2 regions of the Alcaligenes faecalis genome follow, and region 2 is predicted to be linked to the other one. Evidence: riboswitches for the same ligand, from Rfam matches in the RefSeq annotation. Region 2 holds a riboswitch; the other holds the start of a gene.
What was found. A riboswitch is a leader RNA that binds a small molecule or an ion and turns the genes downstream of it on or off. The one in region 2 is predicted to bind thiamine pyrophosphate.
Positions count from the first base shown of each region.

Region 1: it holds a riboswitch for thiamine pyrophosphate, as region 2 does, so the genes downstream of both, CPY64_RS07990 (3-oxoacyl-ACP reductase) here and CPY64_RS06580 (NUDIX hydrolase) in region 2, are expected to answer to the same signal.

Region 1 is NZ_CP023667.1:1,697,874-1,705,710, reverse strand. It holds gene CPY64_RS07995 (LLM class flavin-dependent oxidoreductase) at 1-922, opposite strand, end outside; gene CPY64_RS07990 (3-oxoacyl-ACP reductase) at 919-1,701, opposite strand; TPP riboswitch at 1,752-1,849, opposite strand; TPP riboswitch at 1,916-2,023, shown strand; gene CPY64_RS07985 (sodium:solute symporter family protein) at 2,165-3,604, shown strand; gene CPY64_RS07980 (OmpA/MotB family protein) at 3,683-4,528, opposite strand; gene CPY64_RS07975 (motility protein A) at 4,533-5,348, opposite strand; gene CPY64_RS07970 (flagellar protein FlhE) at 5,490-5,870, opposite strand; gene pbpG (D-alanyl-D-alanine endopeptidase) at 6,118-7,122, shown strand; gene CPY64_RS07960 (LysR family transcriptional regulator) at 7,295-7,837, shown strand, end outside.
Region 2 is NZ_CP023667.1:1,432,566-1,440,402, reverse strand. It holds gene CPY64_RS06590 (FUSC family protein) at 1-147, opposite strand, end outside; gene CPY64_RS06585 (LysR family transcriptional regulator) at 346-1,278, opposite strand; TPP riboswitch at 1,411-1,529, shown strand; gene CPY64_RS06580 (NUDIX hydrolase) at 1,574-2,047, shown strand; gene thiD (bifunctional hydroxymethylpyrimidine kinase/phosphomethylpyrimidine kinase) at 2,044-2,868, shown strand; gene CPY64_RS06570 (MFS transporter) at 2,947-4,164, opposite strand; gene CPY64_RS06565 (AraC family transcriptional regulator) at 4,226-5,224, shown strand; gene CPY64_RS06560 (response regulator transcription factor) at 5,523-6,242, shown strand; gene CPY64_RS06555 (sensor histidine kinase) at 6,235-7,593, shown strand; gene CPY64_RS06550 (tripartite tricarboxylate transporter TctB family protein) at 7,741-7,837, shown strand, end outside.

The sequences.
Region 1 (7,837 bases), 270 kb from region 2:
CCCAGTTCATGCAGTCCTGGCCGACAAACATGCCCAGCTGACGCAAGGAAGTCTCGGCTGGCAAAAGCTCATCCAGTTCCTGCTGCTTGCGGCGTGCCTCTTCCATGGTGGAACCCACATAAGTCACCAGACCTGGCATTACGGGCACATCCACGCCTCGACCCGTTTCACGCACGCGTCGTTTGATATCGCGGTAATAGGATTGAGCCGAAGGCAAGTCATACGCCACGGCATAAATAGCCTCGGCTTTGCGCGCGGCCAAATCCCGGCCTTGTTCAGAGGCACCCGCCTGAAACAGCACAGGCTGGCCTTGCGGCGAGCGCGGCAAGGTCAAGGGGCCATCAACCAAAAAGTGATCGCCCTTGTGCAGGATCTGGCGCACCTGATCCACTTTGGCGTAATCACCCTTTCGGTCCATGACCAAGGCGCTGTCGCTCCAGGAGTCGAACAGTTTCAGGGCCGTATTCACAAATTCTTCAGCCCGCGCGTAGCGCCAGGCATGGTCAGGCATGGCTTCGTAACCGTGATTACGTGCTTCCGAATCGAACATGGACGTGACCACATTCCAGCCCATGCGTCCTTTGGACACGTGATCCAAAGAGCACAACATGCGCGCTGCCACAAAGGGCGTATAGAAAGTGCTGGAAACGGTGCTGATCAGGCCGATACGCTCGGTGGCTCGCGCCAGCGCGGCCATCATGGTCAAGGGTTCCAGAAACCAGCGTGGGCCATCAGACACGTTATCGCTGGACTGACCATCGGCGAAGAAAATGGCATCCAGCTTGCCGCGTTCCGCGATCTGCGTCAGTTCTTCATAGAACCGCACATCGCCTAAACGCTCGACCTGCGAATCCGGGTGACGCCAGGCTGCTTTGTGATGTCCGCAGCCCATGATGAACAAATTGAAATGCAGCTGTCTCATCCGTTTTTCACCAATCCACCGTCAACAACCAGATTCTGTCCTGTTACGGCACGAGCCCACGGACCGGCAAAGAACAAGGCCGCATCGGCAAATTCTTCAGGCGTGGTCACGCGACGCAGCGGTGTGCTGGCCGCAATCAAATCAAACACCGCTTCAGGCGTGGCCGCAGACGCATCCGTTGTGCGCAGCAAGCCACCGGAAATCATGTTCACGGTAATCTGATCCGGTCCCAGATCGTGTGACAGGGTGCGTGTCATGGACAACAAGGCAGCCTTGGCGGCGGTGTAGTCGTGATAAGGCACCACGGGGTTCTGGAACAGGTTCGTACCAATATTGATGATGCGACCAAAGCCCGCTTGCTTCATACCGGGCAAAGCCGCTTGTGTGGTGTTCAAGGCACCGCCCACAATGCCTTCCAGCTGCTGGTTCAGTTGCGACCACTTCAGGGTATCCGCATGAGGACGGGCATCGCCGTTAAAAGAAAATTCAGGCAAGGCGTTATTGACGACCGTAGTGATGGCTTGGCCAAAATGCGCCTGGGCCTTGGCAAACAAGGCTTGCACAGAAGCGGCGTCCGTTACGTCGGCCTGCACGGCCAGACATTGCTGCGGAAACTCGGCCGCCAGCGCCTGGGCGGCTGCTTCACTTTTCAGGTAGTTGATGACAACCTTGGCGCCCTGACGTGCAAACGCACGTACCAGACAAGCCCCCAGGCCGCGTGCGCCGCCGGTGACCAGAACAAGTTGTTGGGAGAGTTCCGAGACGTGTTCCACAGACATGACATTCCTTGCAAAAATTCGGCGAGGATGTCGGCCCGGTTCGGACGCAGGGCTATGGCTTCGGACATCCCTTCGCCAGTATGAGCTGGATCAGGTTCGACGGGTTTTATCTCAGCCCTTTCCAAGAAGGACACCCCGTGCCGCAGGCAGACCATAGCATAAATTGGCCTCAACCGTATTATTGACATTTGAAAGAAGCTCTCCTACTCTTTCAGCCTGTTCCTGGGGGAGTCCTTAACGGGCTGAGATTCCGCATTCAAGCGGTAACCCTTAGAACCTGATCCGGATCATGCCGGCGAAGGGAAAGGAAACGCGGCCTGGCAGCCTGCCCGCTCTTGTCTGTGCGGCGCATTCACAAGCTCACACGCCCCATTTCAATCCCTCCATTTTTCTGCGCCCTGCTCTGGCATCCCGCCAGCTTGGCCGGTTTGTGCCTGTTCAATCAGGCTTTTGGGGAGATCTCATGCTGGACCAAACTGCCACCCTCCTGTGGCTGATCGTTTTTTCTGCTGCTTTTGCCCTGGCCGGAGTGCTGTACGCCCGCCACTATAAAAACTCGCTTGAAGACTTTGTGGTGGCCCGCAATAGCCAAAGCTCCGTCGCCACCATTCTGACTTTACTGGCCTCCTCGCTGGGCGCGTGGATTCTGTTCTCGCCCGCGCAGGCTGCTACCTGGGGAGGTCTGAGCGCTGTCATCGGCTATGCCATCGGTTCCATGTCGCCCCGTCTGGCCATGATTCCGCTGGGCAAACGCATGCGTGAACTGCTGCCACGCGGCCACAGCCTGAGCGAATTTGTGATTGCCCGCTACGGTCGCCCCATGTATGCGCTGACTTTGGTCATCATGCTGTTTTACATGTTCATCTCCATGACGGCTGAAATCACCGCCATGTCCAAGATGATCACCCTGATTGCCCCGATTCCTTTGTGGGTCACCGCCAGCATTGTGCTGCTGGCCACACTGATCTACACCTCTTACGGCGGGCTGCGCGCGTCCATCTTCACCGACAAGGTGCAGATGTTTGTCATCCTGCCCATGCTATTCCTGATCGTGATGTTTGGCTGGCAAGCCGTAGGCGGCCCGGTACAGCTGTTTGACAGCGTCAAGCTGGAAGCGCCCCGCCTGATCGAGCTCAGCGACCCGGTCGGTATCAAGGCCGGGCTGACCTTCTTTGTCGCCATCTTGTTAACCGGCCTGTTTCACCAGGGCAATTGGCAACGCATTTATGCTGCCAAAGATACCCAGTCCATGCGTCGCGGCTTTTTGCTGGGTGGCCTGTTTGTGGCTCCCTTCATTTTCCTGATGGGTTTGTTTGGCCTGGCTTTTGTCGGCCTGGGTTCATCCGGTGACAGCTCCGTGGCCTTGTTCAACGTTATTTTGCCGCATGTGCCGGTCTGGTTCCTGGTGTTGCTGATTCCTTTGGGCCTGTCTCTGGTGATGAGCAGTGCCGATACGGCCATCAGTGCTGTCTCCAGCCTGATTGCGGTGGACCTGGGCCGCATCATGCCCCATCGCAATACCGCGCAAATGATGAGTCTGGCACGCTCCCTGATCTGGGTTTGCTCCATCCCGGTGCTGTACGCTTCTTCGCAAGGTTTCAGCGTGCTGTACCTGTTCCTGCTGGCAGACTTGCTGTGCTCGGCAGCGGCGTTCCCTGTGTTCTTTGGTTTGTACAGCCGCCGCTACGATGGCTTTACGGCGACTATCAGCACCCTGGGCGGCCTGGTTGCCGGTCTGGCCGTGTTCCCGCGCCCTGATGGGCCAATGGATTACTTGCTGGAGTCCTTCTTGCTGGCCGCCATCGTGCCGGTGCTGATCAGCGTTCTGGTCATGCCCTTGCGTCGTCATCTGCCCAAGTTTGATTTGGGAACCTTGGCGTCCTCCACACGCGTACTGGACTGACGTCGAACGCGTTGAACGCAAGGCTCGAAACAAAAACCCCGGGTTGTATGTCGCAAACCGGGGTTTTGTTTTAAAGGCTTATTGCACGGGGGTTTCAGCTTGTGGCTGAGGGGTCTGCACAATGATTTCAACCCGTCGATTCGTTGCGCGTCCTTGCTGCGTGGCATTGTCACCTAAAGGACGGGTATCGGCATAACCGACCGCGCTCAGGCGTTGGCTGCCTATGCCATTGGCTTCCATATAACGCACCACGCTGCCTGCACGTGCACCGGACAGCTCCCAGTTGGAAGGATAGCGATAGCTGCGAATGGGCACCGAGTCCGTATGGCCTTCAATCACAATCGGATGGGTGGATTTTTGCAATACAGCCGCCAATTGACGCAAAACCGTCAAGCCTTCCAGCCCCAGATCCGCACCGCCCGAGTTGAACAGGATCTCGCTATTGATGCGAAAGCTCACGGACTGATCATTCATGACCACGTCAATATTGTCGCCCAGGCCATCCAGATCCAGACCGTGATTACCCCTGCCTTGACCTTCACCCAGGCCGGCATCAGGAAACAGACCCGCGCCTGCAGGCAGCACACCGGCTCCATCCTTGCCCGCTTGTGCAACAACCGTCGCCCCGCCCTGGCCTTGCCCTTGCGCAGCCGTTTGTGCCCGCTTGCCCGCAAAGGACAGCATCACAATCATCAAGACCAGCAACAAGGTCATCATGTCCAGGTAGGTGGTCAGCCAGGCCTCTTCCTCCTCGGGTACGGCCAGCCCCGGATCATTCCAGGGGCGGCTGCGACGGCGGCTGCCCAGATTGCTGGCCAGTTGCTGTTCAATTTTGGCTCCCCGGGCTTGCTCCAGTTCCTTTTGCACGGCTTTCTGGCGGTCAGCCAGTTCACCCAAGGTCAGGTCCTGCTCCATGTTTCCCATGGGATCAACCTCGCTCCGGAGCCGGGTCCGCGTCATCGTCGCGGCCACCCCGGTCATTGATCTCGTCCTGATACTGGGCCATGAAAGAGTTGAGTGTTTCGCGCATCAAGGCCGGGCCACGACGCTGGCTCATCATGGACACACCTTGCATGATCATGTTCATCAAGACCACGCGCTGCTCGGTACGGCGCTCCAGCTTCACGGCCACAGGCTTGAACACCAGATTGGAGAGCAGCACGCCATAGAACGTCGTCATCAAGGCCAGCGCCATTTGCTGACCAATCGAGGTAATGTCACCATCGCCCAGCAAGAACATCAGGTTGACCAAGCCAATCAGCGTGCCGACCATGCCGAAGGCGGGCGCAAAGCTGGCCATCAAACGAAACAGTTGCGCTTCTGCGTGTTCGCGAGCACGCAAACGGCTGATGCGCCATTGCAGAAGGTCTTCAATATCTTCCTGGGGAGCCCGGTCAATCACCAACTGAACGCCGGTTTTCAGAAACGGGTTGGCCACTTTTTCCAGTGCCTCTTCCACTGCACGGATATCCCCCATCATCCACAGTCGGGAGATATTGATCAGCTCATCCATGTCCTGCTGGGTGTACAAGCGCTCGTTGCGCAGCACGGTTCCGATCAGTCCAAAGATGCGGACCACTTCGCTTAAGGGATAGCTGATAAACGTGGCGGCCAAGGTGCCCACCAGCACCACGGCCAGACTGGGCAGGTCCACAAACAAGGCGGGGTTTTCTGCCGTAAAAAACAAGATTACGGCAAACAGCAGCACGCTGGCGACGATGCCGATCAGAGTAGAGGGGTTCATGCACAAGTCCTGGTTATGGCCCGATGGGCATCAGGACTACATATCGGCAGTAGCGCAGGTTTCTTTAGGCTTGTACTTTGAGGTGGATCAAATACAAGCAGAATTAAATCGTTTATGCAGAAACGGTCTCCGCATGTCGAGCTATCGCTGGTAATTCACCCGGATCGATGCCCGCACCCGAACCGCCTCGGTGCTTCCTGCCCAACTCCAGACTTCATGCTCCAGCACAAAGCCATGACGTGCATCCTGGCCGGCAAAGGCCCGCGTGCTTAATACCGAACCGTTCATGTCCACGCAAGAACCGCCTTGCAAGCACAGACGGCTTTTCAGCACGGCTCGGCCGTTATGGTCATAGCTGACCTCCACCTTCCCCAGTGTGCTCGCCTGCGAGCGTATCGCCTCTGGCGGCATGAAGCTTTGTTGCGTGCGAGGAGAGCTTGTGGTGATGGCATTGCTGAGCTGTTCGCCATCCCAGGCCAAGGATGCACTATGCCCTATTGCAGGGACACTTCCCAATGCCATAAAAACAAATAGGGGATTTAAAAAACTGTTTATAAAAACAGGCTTTTTATAATTCCGGGATTTCAATAAAGACATAAGCTGTGTTTTTATACAGATAAAAATAAGTTTCATGATGATACGGTACAAATATCTTAAATTTTTTTTAACTTTGAGCCGTAAGATACTAATATAAAGAGGATTTTTTCTGGTAGCATAAGCGCATAAATTCTATCCGCCCTTCTGTTTCTCGCCTACCGGGAACTGAAAAATGCCTCAGACCAGAACAAACAAATTCATTCGACGCGCGCTATGTGTTTTATTTCTAGCGCCTTTTTCGATTTCGTCCTTTGCGCAGACACTGGCGCTGGCCGAGCCATCCACACTGGATGAAGCCACAGCCGCCATCAGCTACAACGTGCCGCATCTGGTTTTTGAAAAAAACCTGCAGCCCATCAGTTACAGCGAAAACGACAGCCGCCGCGCTCTTAATGCCCTCAAACACGATGCCCTGATCCAGCATGCAGCCCTGCGTTCGGAAATTGCCTTTGTGCAGGATCTGGAATCGTCCACCGTGCTGTACCAGAAAAACAGCGACGCTGTGCGCCCCATTGCCTCCATCTCCAAGCTGATGACCGCCCTGGTCGTGGCCGAATCCGGCCTGCCCATGGATGAAATGCTGGAGATCATCGACGAAGATGTGGATCGCGTCAAACACTCCAGCTCGCGTCTTAGCGTTGGCTCCAAGCTGAGCCGTGCCGACATGATGCACCTGGCATTGATGTCCTCGGAAAACCGGGCTGCCCATGCACTGGGCCGCAGCTACCCCGGTGGCCTGCCTGCGTTTGTGCGCGCCATGAATGACAAGGCTCGCGCCTTGGGCATGCGCAATACGCGTTTTGTGGAACCCACCGGCTTGTCCAGTGACAACGTGGCCAGCCCGCGTGATCTGGTCAAGCTGTTGACTGCCACCAGTCAGCATGCCCGTATCCAGCAATACACCACGAACGATCAGTATTCGGTACAGCCTGTACGGGGTCGTCAGCTGGTGTTCAACAACACCAATCGTTTGGTGAAGAACGCCAACTGGGATATTCAGGTTTCCAAAACCGGCTTCATCAACGAGGCAGGCGAATGCCTGGTCATGCTGACCAAGATCGAAGATCGTGAAGTGGCGATTGTGCTGCTGAACTCTTCAGGCCGCTACTCGCGTATTGGTGACGCCGTACGCATTCGCGATCTGGTTGAGAAATCCAACGGTCTGGCCATGCTTTAAGACGTCTGTCGCGCCTGAATACCACCACCTCAAATTCAGCAGTCCCTAACGCCCCAAATCCTGGCTATTCAGCCAGTTTTGGGGCGTTTTTATCGGGCTTTGTTATTGTTCCCTCTTTACCCCTTGCCTGGGGTGTTGACCTGCCTTCCCTCTTGTAAGGAGCGCCCCTTTCGTGTCCCAGCTCAAATTGCTTGAAGACTTTGTGACCCTGGCTCGTGCGGGCAGTTTTGTCCGGGCGGCAGAACAGCGCCATGTCACGCATCCGGCATTTGGGCGCCGCATTCGGGCACTGGAAGCATGGGTAGGAACGCCTCTGGTGGATCGCAGCAGCTTGCCCATCACGCTGACGCCGGAAGGACAGGTGTTCTACAACACGGCCAATCAAGTGCTGGAGCAATTGAACCGCGTACGTCGACAATTGCAGGCCTCGGACCAGGCCGGACAAGGCAGCTTGCGCATTGCCACCGGCCGCAGTCTGGCGCGCACTCTAGTCACGGACTGGGTCAGCCGTCTGCAAAAAGGCAGTCATGCCCCCTTGTCGGCCCACGTCCCTATCGATATCAGCACGGGCATGATGGCCGATATGGCCAAGTTGCTCGCCCAGGGAAAGACAGACTTTTTATGCTGCTATGAACACCCAGCCTTGTCGATTGAACTCCTGGCCGAGCAAGTGACCTACATGACCATCGCCACTGACAAGCTGGTGCCCACCTGT
Region 2 (7,837 bases):
CCCTTGCACCGGGTTGATCACCAGTAGCACGCTGGATGCGGCGGAAAACGGCGCATGCAGATCCAGCAAATAAGCTACCGACAAGGCCAGCCACGCGGCCAGAATGGAACGCAGGATGTAGCCTGCACGGGGGCTGGTGCTATCCACGGAACTGAGGGCCAGACCCATCCGAACAAGAAAGGCTGTCAGCCTGGAGGCAGACTGCGGTAAGGGACTGGCAGACGACACAAGGGGACTCTTTACAGTGATGAATGAAAATCACTATAAAAGTCCCCAACGCTTCCGAAAAGTGAATTTATTGCACTCACTCAAGTGCGTGTCACGCACTTGAAAAGCCACCTTGAATTACAGCTTGCTGCGTTTGGCCGCCTGCGCATCGTCCTCGGTACACAAGCGATGAATGGTTGTGCGTAACCATTGGTGGGCCGGATCTGTCTGCAGGCGCATATGCCAGGCCTGCACCAACATGGCTGTCTCCATGGGCACAGGCAAATCAAACACCCGGATCGCCAAGCCCGCCGCTTTGGCACTGCTTGCCAGATGCTTGGGCAGCGGCAGCAAAAGATCGGAATCATGCAAGGCGAACAGCGCGGTGTAGGGATTGGACACCACCAAAGCCACATTGCGCTGCAAGCCACTGGCCTGCAACAAGGCGTCCAGGTTGGATCGGCCCTTGCCCCGCCGCGACACATTAATATGGTCCCAGCGCACAAAGCGTTCCAGCGAAATGTCTTCGTCGAAGATAGGATGGTGCTCCCGCGCGACACCCACAAAATGCGTCGTGAACAAGGGCTGTACATGAATATCCGGGGCCAGCTTGCGTGAGGCGCTGATGAACAGGTCAATACGGCCACTCCGCAAGGCGTCGTCATCCATATCGTCCTCTTCGGGAGACAGACGCAGCATGGCTTTGGGCATTTCCTTGGCCATTGCCTCCAGCAAATGACCCAGATGCACATTCACAAATTCGTCCGTCGCACGCACGTTGAAGCTGCGCTCCAGGGACAACAGATCAATCTCGGTATTGGAACTTAACACCTGGGTTGCCTGCTCCACCGCCGCCCGCACTTGTTCGCGCAAGGCATAGGCTCTGGGCGTAGGTAACAGCTTGCGCCCCACTTGCACAAACACGGGATCATCCAGCGTATCCCGAATGCGGCTCAAGGTTCGGCTCATGGCAGGCGGGCTCAGATTCATGCGCCGTGCCGCTCCCATGACGCTGCCTTCTTCCAGCAAGGCATCCAGTGCGAACAATAAATTCAGATCAGGGCGAGCCATAGTCAAAGCCTTTCATGGTTGCGTCAAACGGAATCGTAATGCCATTCAGATGATACTCAAAGCATGCACCCGCCTGCCATGTCTAGCTACGAAGACAGGTATACTCGCCCAGACCGTTTTTACAGGAACGGTCTTTTCACCGAGGGGAGCCTGGCGAGCAGGCTGAGAAACTGCCTGGCCAGATTGCACCGTAGTGACCCGTTGAACCTGATCCGGGTCATGCCGGCGAAGGGACGGGTATGTACCTGCTCGCCGCTTGCTGCCGGATGGCTATCCTTGACTAGGAGTTGCTATCTTGTCTTCCGACCACTCTCCCTCCCCCGTCGGCCCGGTTGCCGCCACCCTGGCTGCCGTCATCCATCAAGACCGGATTTTGCTGATACGCCGCGCCAATCGGCCCGATGCCGGGCGCTGGGCCTTTCCGGGCGGCAAGATTCGCGCGGGCGAAACCATCATGGAGGCAGCCCATCGGGAACTGGCCGAAGAAACCAGCGTACAAGGCCAGGCCTTGCAGGTCTTTGATGCATTGGATGTGTTTGACCGCGAGCCCAGCGCCACACCCCTGGCCTATTCACATTTCATCCTGATTGCCGTGCTGTTTCGCTGGCAACAAGGTGAACCGCAGGCAGGCGATGATGCTCTGGACGCGCGCTGGTTCAGCAATGCCGAATTGGACAGCCTGGATGTGGCACACAGCTTTGATGTAGTCCGAGTTGCCCGTCAGGCACTGGCATTGGCTGCCACTCAAGATCAGGCAGGCCGCGCATGATTCCCAATGTATTGAGTATTGCGGGCACAGACCCGACCAGCGGCGCTGGTATTCAAGCTGACCTGAAAGCCATGTACGCCTTGGGCGCATACGGCATGAGCGTGATTACGGCCGTCGTCGCGCAAAACACCCAGGGTGTGCGGCGTTTTGTGGCGCTGGAGCCGGACTTTGTGGCGGACCAGTTGGATGCGGTGTTTGAGGATGTGCGCGTGGATGCCATCAAGATCGGCATGATCGCCACTGCAGGGATTGCGGAAGCAATTGCAGACCGCCTGCACCATCACGGTCTGGACTGCCCGATTGTGCTGGACCCGGTCATGGTCGCCAAAAGCGGGGATCGTTTGCTCAGCCCCGAAGCCGTGTACATCGTGCGCGACAAGCTGCTGCCCATGTGTACCCTGCTTACCCCCAACTTGCCCGAAGCGGGCGATCTGCTGCACAAACCGGAACCCGCCTCGCTGCAAGAGATGCACAGCACCTTAAGCGAACTGTGCTTGCTGGGCCCTGAGTGGGTGCTGCTCAAGGGCGGTCATCTGGATGGCCCGGACAGTGTGGATTTGCTGCAAGGCCAGGGGCAAAGCCATGTTTTTCAGTCGCCTCGCATCCCGACACGCAACACGCATGGCACGGGCTGTTCGCTGTCCTCCGCCATTGCTGCCCTGCTACCGGGCCGCAGCGTGCCGGCTGCGGTAGGCTTGGCCAAGGAATATTTGAATGGCGCTTTGGCCGCGGCTGACCAATTGCAGATCGGCCTGGGGCAAGGTCCGGTCCATCACTTCCATGCTTTGTGGCCAAAGCTGGAACCCCTCAAAACATCTTGAACTCAAAAGCCAGGCCGATTGCAACCTGTGGACCGCAGCACATCAAATCGGCCCGGCTCTCTGGCCCAGGCTCCCCTTTTAATGCGCCCGCTCCCCACTGGGGTAGGCCGGCCAATCCGCTGTAACCCGTAAAGCAATCAAAAGCGCAGCAAACAACATCACGCTCCCACCCGTGAGGAACGCCAGAGGAACTCCGCCCAGGCCGAACATGAAGCCACCCACTCCCGCCCCCGCAGCAATCGAGGACTGCACCGCCGCCACCACCATGCCGCCTGCGACTTCCGCCTGATCGGGCATGGCATTGGCCACCCAATTGGACCAGGCCACTGGCACCCCTCCGAAAGCCAGTCCCCATAACGCCACCAGCCACATCAAACCCATATTGTGCACCGGCAGCCAGACCATGCCCCAGGCCGCCAAACCCACCAAGGCGGGCATCACGACCAAAGTCACCCGCAAGCTGCGTTCCATCAGCCAGCCCGCCAACAAGGTGCCTACGAAATTCGCCAGCCCGAAGCCCAGAAGCATCAACGCCAAGCCATCCATATCAATAGAGGCAAAACCTTCCAGCGCCGGACGAATAAAGGTGAACAAGACAAACTGCCCGCCATGGGCCAGCACACAGGCAAACATACCAATCGCAATACCGGGTCTGCGCAGCAAATCCAGTACCGTTGCGGTGCGTGCATGCTGACGCGGTGCCATGCTGGGCAAGGTCAGCCACTGAAACACCAAGGTCAAAACACCAACCGCCGCTGCCGCCAAGAACGCGCTGCGCCAGCCGAACAGGCCCCCCAGATAACTGCCTAAAGGGACCGAAACCACCGTCCCCACGGCAATCCCACTAAAAATAATCGACAAGGCACGCGGCACTAAGGGGTTCGGCACCAGACGCATGGCAACGGCTGCCGCCATACTCCAAAAGCCGCCCAAGGCAATCCCCAGCAGGACCCGCATCAATAGCAACACTGTCAGGCTGGAGGACACCGCCACCAGCAAGTTCGATGCAATCATCAGCAGCGTAAAACCAAGCAACACATTACGCCGGTCAAAACGACGGGTCAGCGCTGGAACCAGCAGGCCCGAAAACAAAGCGACCACCGCCGTTACTGTGACGGCCTGCCCTGCCAAACCTTCCGACACACCCAAATCCACGGCCATCGGTGTCAGCAAGCTGGCTGGCAAATACTCCGCCGTCAACAAACCAAACACACCCATGGCCAATGAAAATACAGCCACCCAGGCAGGTTCCATGACCGGGGCCCGCAAACTGGCATTACACACATCACGACTCATCGCTACTTCCCTGGAGAAACAAAAACAGCCCCCAGTCTAGAGATCAGAAACCGGATGATCTATGATGATCAGTCTTGAAAATTTGATCGAAACGCCGAACATGACCGAGCACGAACAATTCGCCCTGTCCTCCGACCTGATCAGTGAACTGCTGACCGGCATGCGCTTGCGTGGGGTGCAATACCGCCGGATTCAAACTGGGCCTCATTTTGGGCTGGGTTTTGAAGAACGACCCGGTCATGCCTACTTTCACTTTCTGGCCGTAGGCACGGCGTTTCTGCGTACCCGAGATGGCACGCTGCACGAGCTCTCGGCAGGCAGTACGGTGTTTCTACCGCAAGGTGAAAGCCATCAAATCCTGTCCAAAGAAGAAGCCTCGTTTCAAGACATAGACAGCTTCGAGGCCGCTCCGCTGGGTCAGGCCGTCAGCGGTGTCAGCACGTGCCCTAGTTCCTACCCCACCCCTAGCGCAATTTTGTTCTACGGTTGCATGGAGTTTGATCTGGGCGGCATGCACGGTCTGGGCAAACTCATGCCCAGCGCCATGATTGCCAATACCGGGGCGCAATACTACCCCGGCCTGCTGCCCATTCTGGATTCCATGAAAGGGGAAATCTGCGCGGGCCGGATTGGCTATGCCGGCATCATGGCTCGCTTGGCCGAAGTGGCCGCCGCCATGATTGTGCGCGGCTGGATTGAGTCCGGTTGCGGCAATGCCTCTGGCCTGGTCGCTGCCCTGCGCGATCCACGCCTGGCACGTTCCATCCTGGCCCTGCACCGCCAGCCTGGTTATGAATGGACAGTGGCAGAGTTGGCCGCCCAATCTCACTTATCTCGCTCCGTCTTTGCCCAACGCTTTCAGGCTACCTTGGGCATGTCTCCGCTGCGCTACGCCACAGAATTACGTATGGGCCTGGCCAGCCAATGGCTCAGTCAGGAAAAACTGCCTATTGAAACGATTGCCCAGCGTTTGGGCTATACCTCGCAGGCGGCGTTCAGTCGGGCCTACAAGCGTCTGAAAGGACAGGCTCCCGGTGCCAGTCGGAAATCCAGAAGCTAATCCCCCTGCATCCCGGACAGACGCTTTAGCCTGCTGACTGGCATCCGGGACAATTTCCGGCGCTGTTCCGGATTTTCAGCCCGACAGCCCCGGAATTTTTACTAGAATAATGTGCTGACTAATTACTCCTATAATTCAGAGCACAAAACGGATTTAACAGGATGAAGCAATTTTTATATTTCCTGACATCAAACATTACCGTTTTGTCATGTTCGCCTCATAGTCGGCATCAGCCTTTTTGATCAATCCATTTCTTTAATGGATGAATCCGCCAGTTTATAAAGCTCCGGGAAGCCAAATGTGGAATTGTTTACTGATTGAAGATGACCGGGAAAACGCCCGGTATTTAGTGAATGGCTTATCCGAGCTGGGTTATTCGGTGGTGACCAGTCATGATGGCGTTTCCGGTTTGGAAAATGCCATGAAAGATGTATGGGATGTGATTATTCTGGATCGCATGTTACCCAATAATGTTGATGGTCTTTCCATTCTTTTTACCTTGCGATCTTTAGGTAAAAAAGTTCCTGTTCTGGTATTAAGCGCCTTATCCGGCGTAGACGATAAAGTAGATGGTTTAAAAGCCGGTGGCGATGATTATTTAATCAAGCCCTTTTCCTTTCAGGAATTGGCCGCCCGCTTGCATGCCCTGATACGCCGCAGCAGTGACAGTGCGGAAATCAAGAATTTGCAGGTGGATGATCTGGTCATGAATATCCGCAACCAGAAAATCTCCCGTGGGGACGAGGTGCTGGAGTTGCAACCACGCGAAATCAAGCTGCTGTCCTACCTGCTGATGAATAGCCACAAGATCGTTACCCGCACCATGCTGCTGGAAGTGGTCTGGGGCTATAACTTTGACCCGCAATCCAATGTGATTGATGTGCTGGTCAGCCGTTTGCGGCGCAAAGTGGACAAGGAAGGCGCGACGCCCCTGATCCATACCGTGCGTGGCCGTGGCTATGTACTGAGCGACAAGGACAGCATCGACGGATTCAAGCTAAAGCGCTGCGATGATTGAATTCATCAAACGCCTGTGGGAGTCCACCTCCTTCCGGCTGACCCTGAACTACAGCATCCTGGCCATCTTCACCACGCTGTTTTTAATCGGCTTTTTCTATGTTCAGGTGTTTGGGGCCTTGCGCGACGAGCACCTGCGGCAGATTAACGTCGCCGTGCAGCGGCTTAGTATTGCCTACGAAGTGGGCGGGCGCGAAGAGATCCTGCGCATGATCGAGCTGACCCTGTCAGACCGGATTGATTCGGGCCAGGAAATCTATCTGCTGCTGGATGAATTCAACCACACCCTGGTGGGCAATATCAGCGAAATTCCCGGTCTGGACAATCTGCCCGAACGACAAGTGGTGGAAGTGCAGATCAAGCATATCGACGCCCTGTCCGAAGGCAATGTCCGCGTCACCAAGCTGTCTGGCGGCGAAACCCTGGTGGTCGGCCACGAGCTGGGCACCTTGATCGAGCTGCGTGCCATGCTCAGCCGCATCATCGTCACCTCCATGATTCTGGCCTTGATGCTGGTGATTCTGGGGGCCTATGTATTCAGCAATGAGCTGAAATACCGCGTGGGCCGCATCCGCTTGCTGACCGAACAAGTGGGCGCGGGCGACATTTCCAAGCGCATCACCTCCGAGAGCGAGGACGTTTTCGGCCTGATCCACCACGACATCAACCGCATGCTGGACAAGATCGAGAGCCTGATGCAAGGCGCACGGCACATCTCCGATACCGTGGCCCACAATATCCGCACTCCACTAACCCGCATCGTTGGCAAGTTGCGCGAGACCCAGAACCTGCCCGGCGTCCCGCCCCATGTCCGGGAGGCACAGCAAGACGCGATTGAAGAAGTAGAAAACCTGAGTGTCCTGCTGGGCAAGTTGTTGCAAATTGCCGAACTGAATGCCGGTGTGCAAAGACAGAACTTCAAGGCGTGCAATCTGGAAGTGATTGCCGAGGACGTGCTGGACCTGTACAGCTTTTTCGCCGAAGAAAAAGGCGTCACGCTGCAGAAAAAGAAAATCGACAAAGTCATTATTAATGGTGACAGCAATTTATTAGCCAGCGCTTTAGCCAATCTGGTAGATAACGCTGTTAAATACGCTCGCTCCCATACCAGTGTTGAAATAAAAAAACGCTTTGATAATAAAATCGCCATCATTGTGGAAGATGACGGCCCCGGATTACCGGAAAGCGAATACGAAAATGTGGGCAAGTATTTTTATCGATTCAATAATGATAGCGAGGGTTTTGGATTGGGATTAACCAGCGTTGCCGCCATTATTGAATTACACCGGGGCGAGCTGATTTTCTCCAAAGGGGCATCCGGCTTGAAAGTCACCATTGTGCTGCCTGTTTAATCCTTACCAGCCCATTAAAACATGACCAAAAGGTAATGAAACTGTCACCCTAAGCAATCTCCTGCTCCGCTAAGCTAGCCTCATTTTTAATCGCTCTTTTTCAGGGTTTATAAAAATCATGCTTGCTTTAAGGGAATGAGGAGATTCATGAGCAGACAAAAATATTATTCAGCCGGCCTGATGGTGGGGGTGGGCGTATTTACCGTCCTGATGGGACAGAAATACTCCCTGGGCACCATGGCCC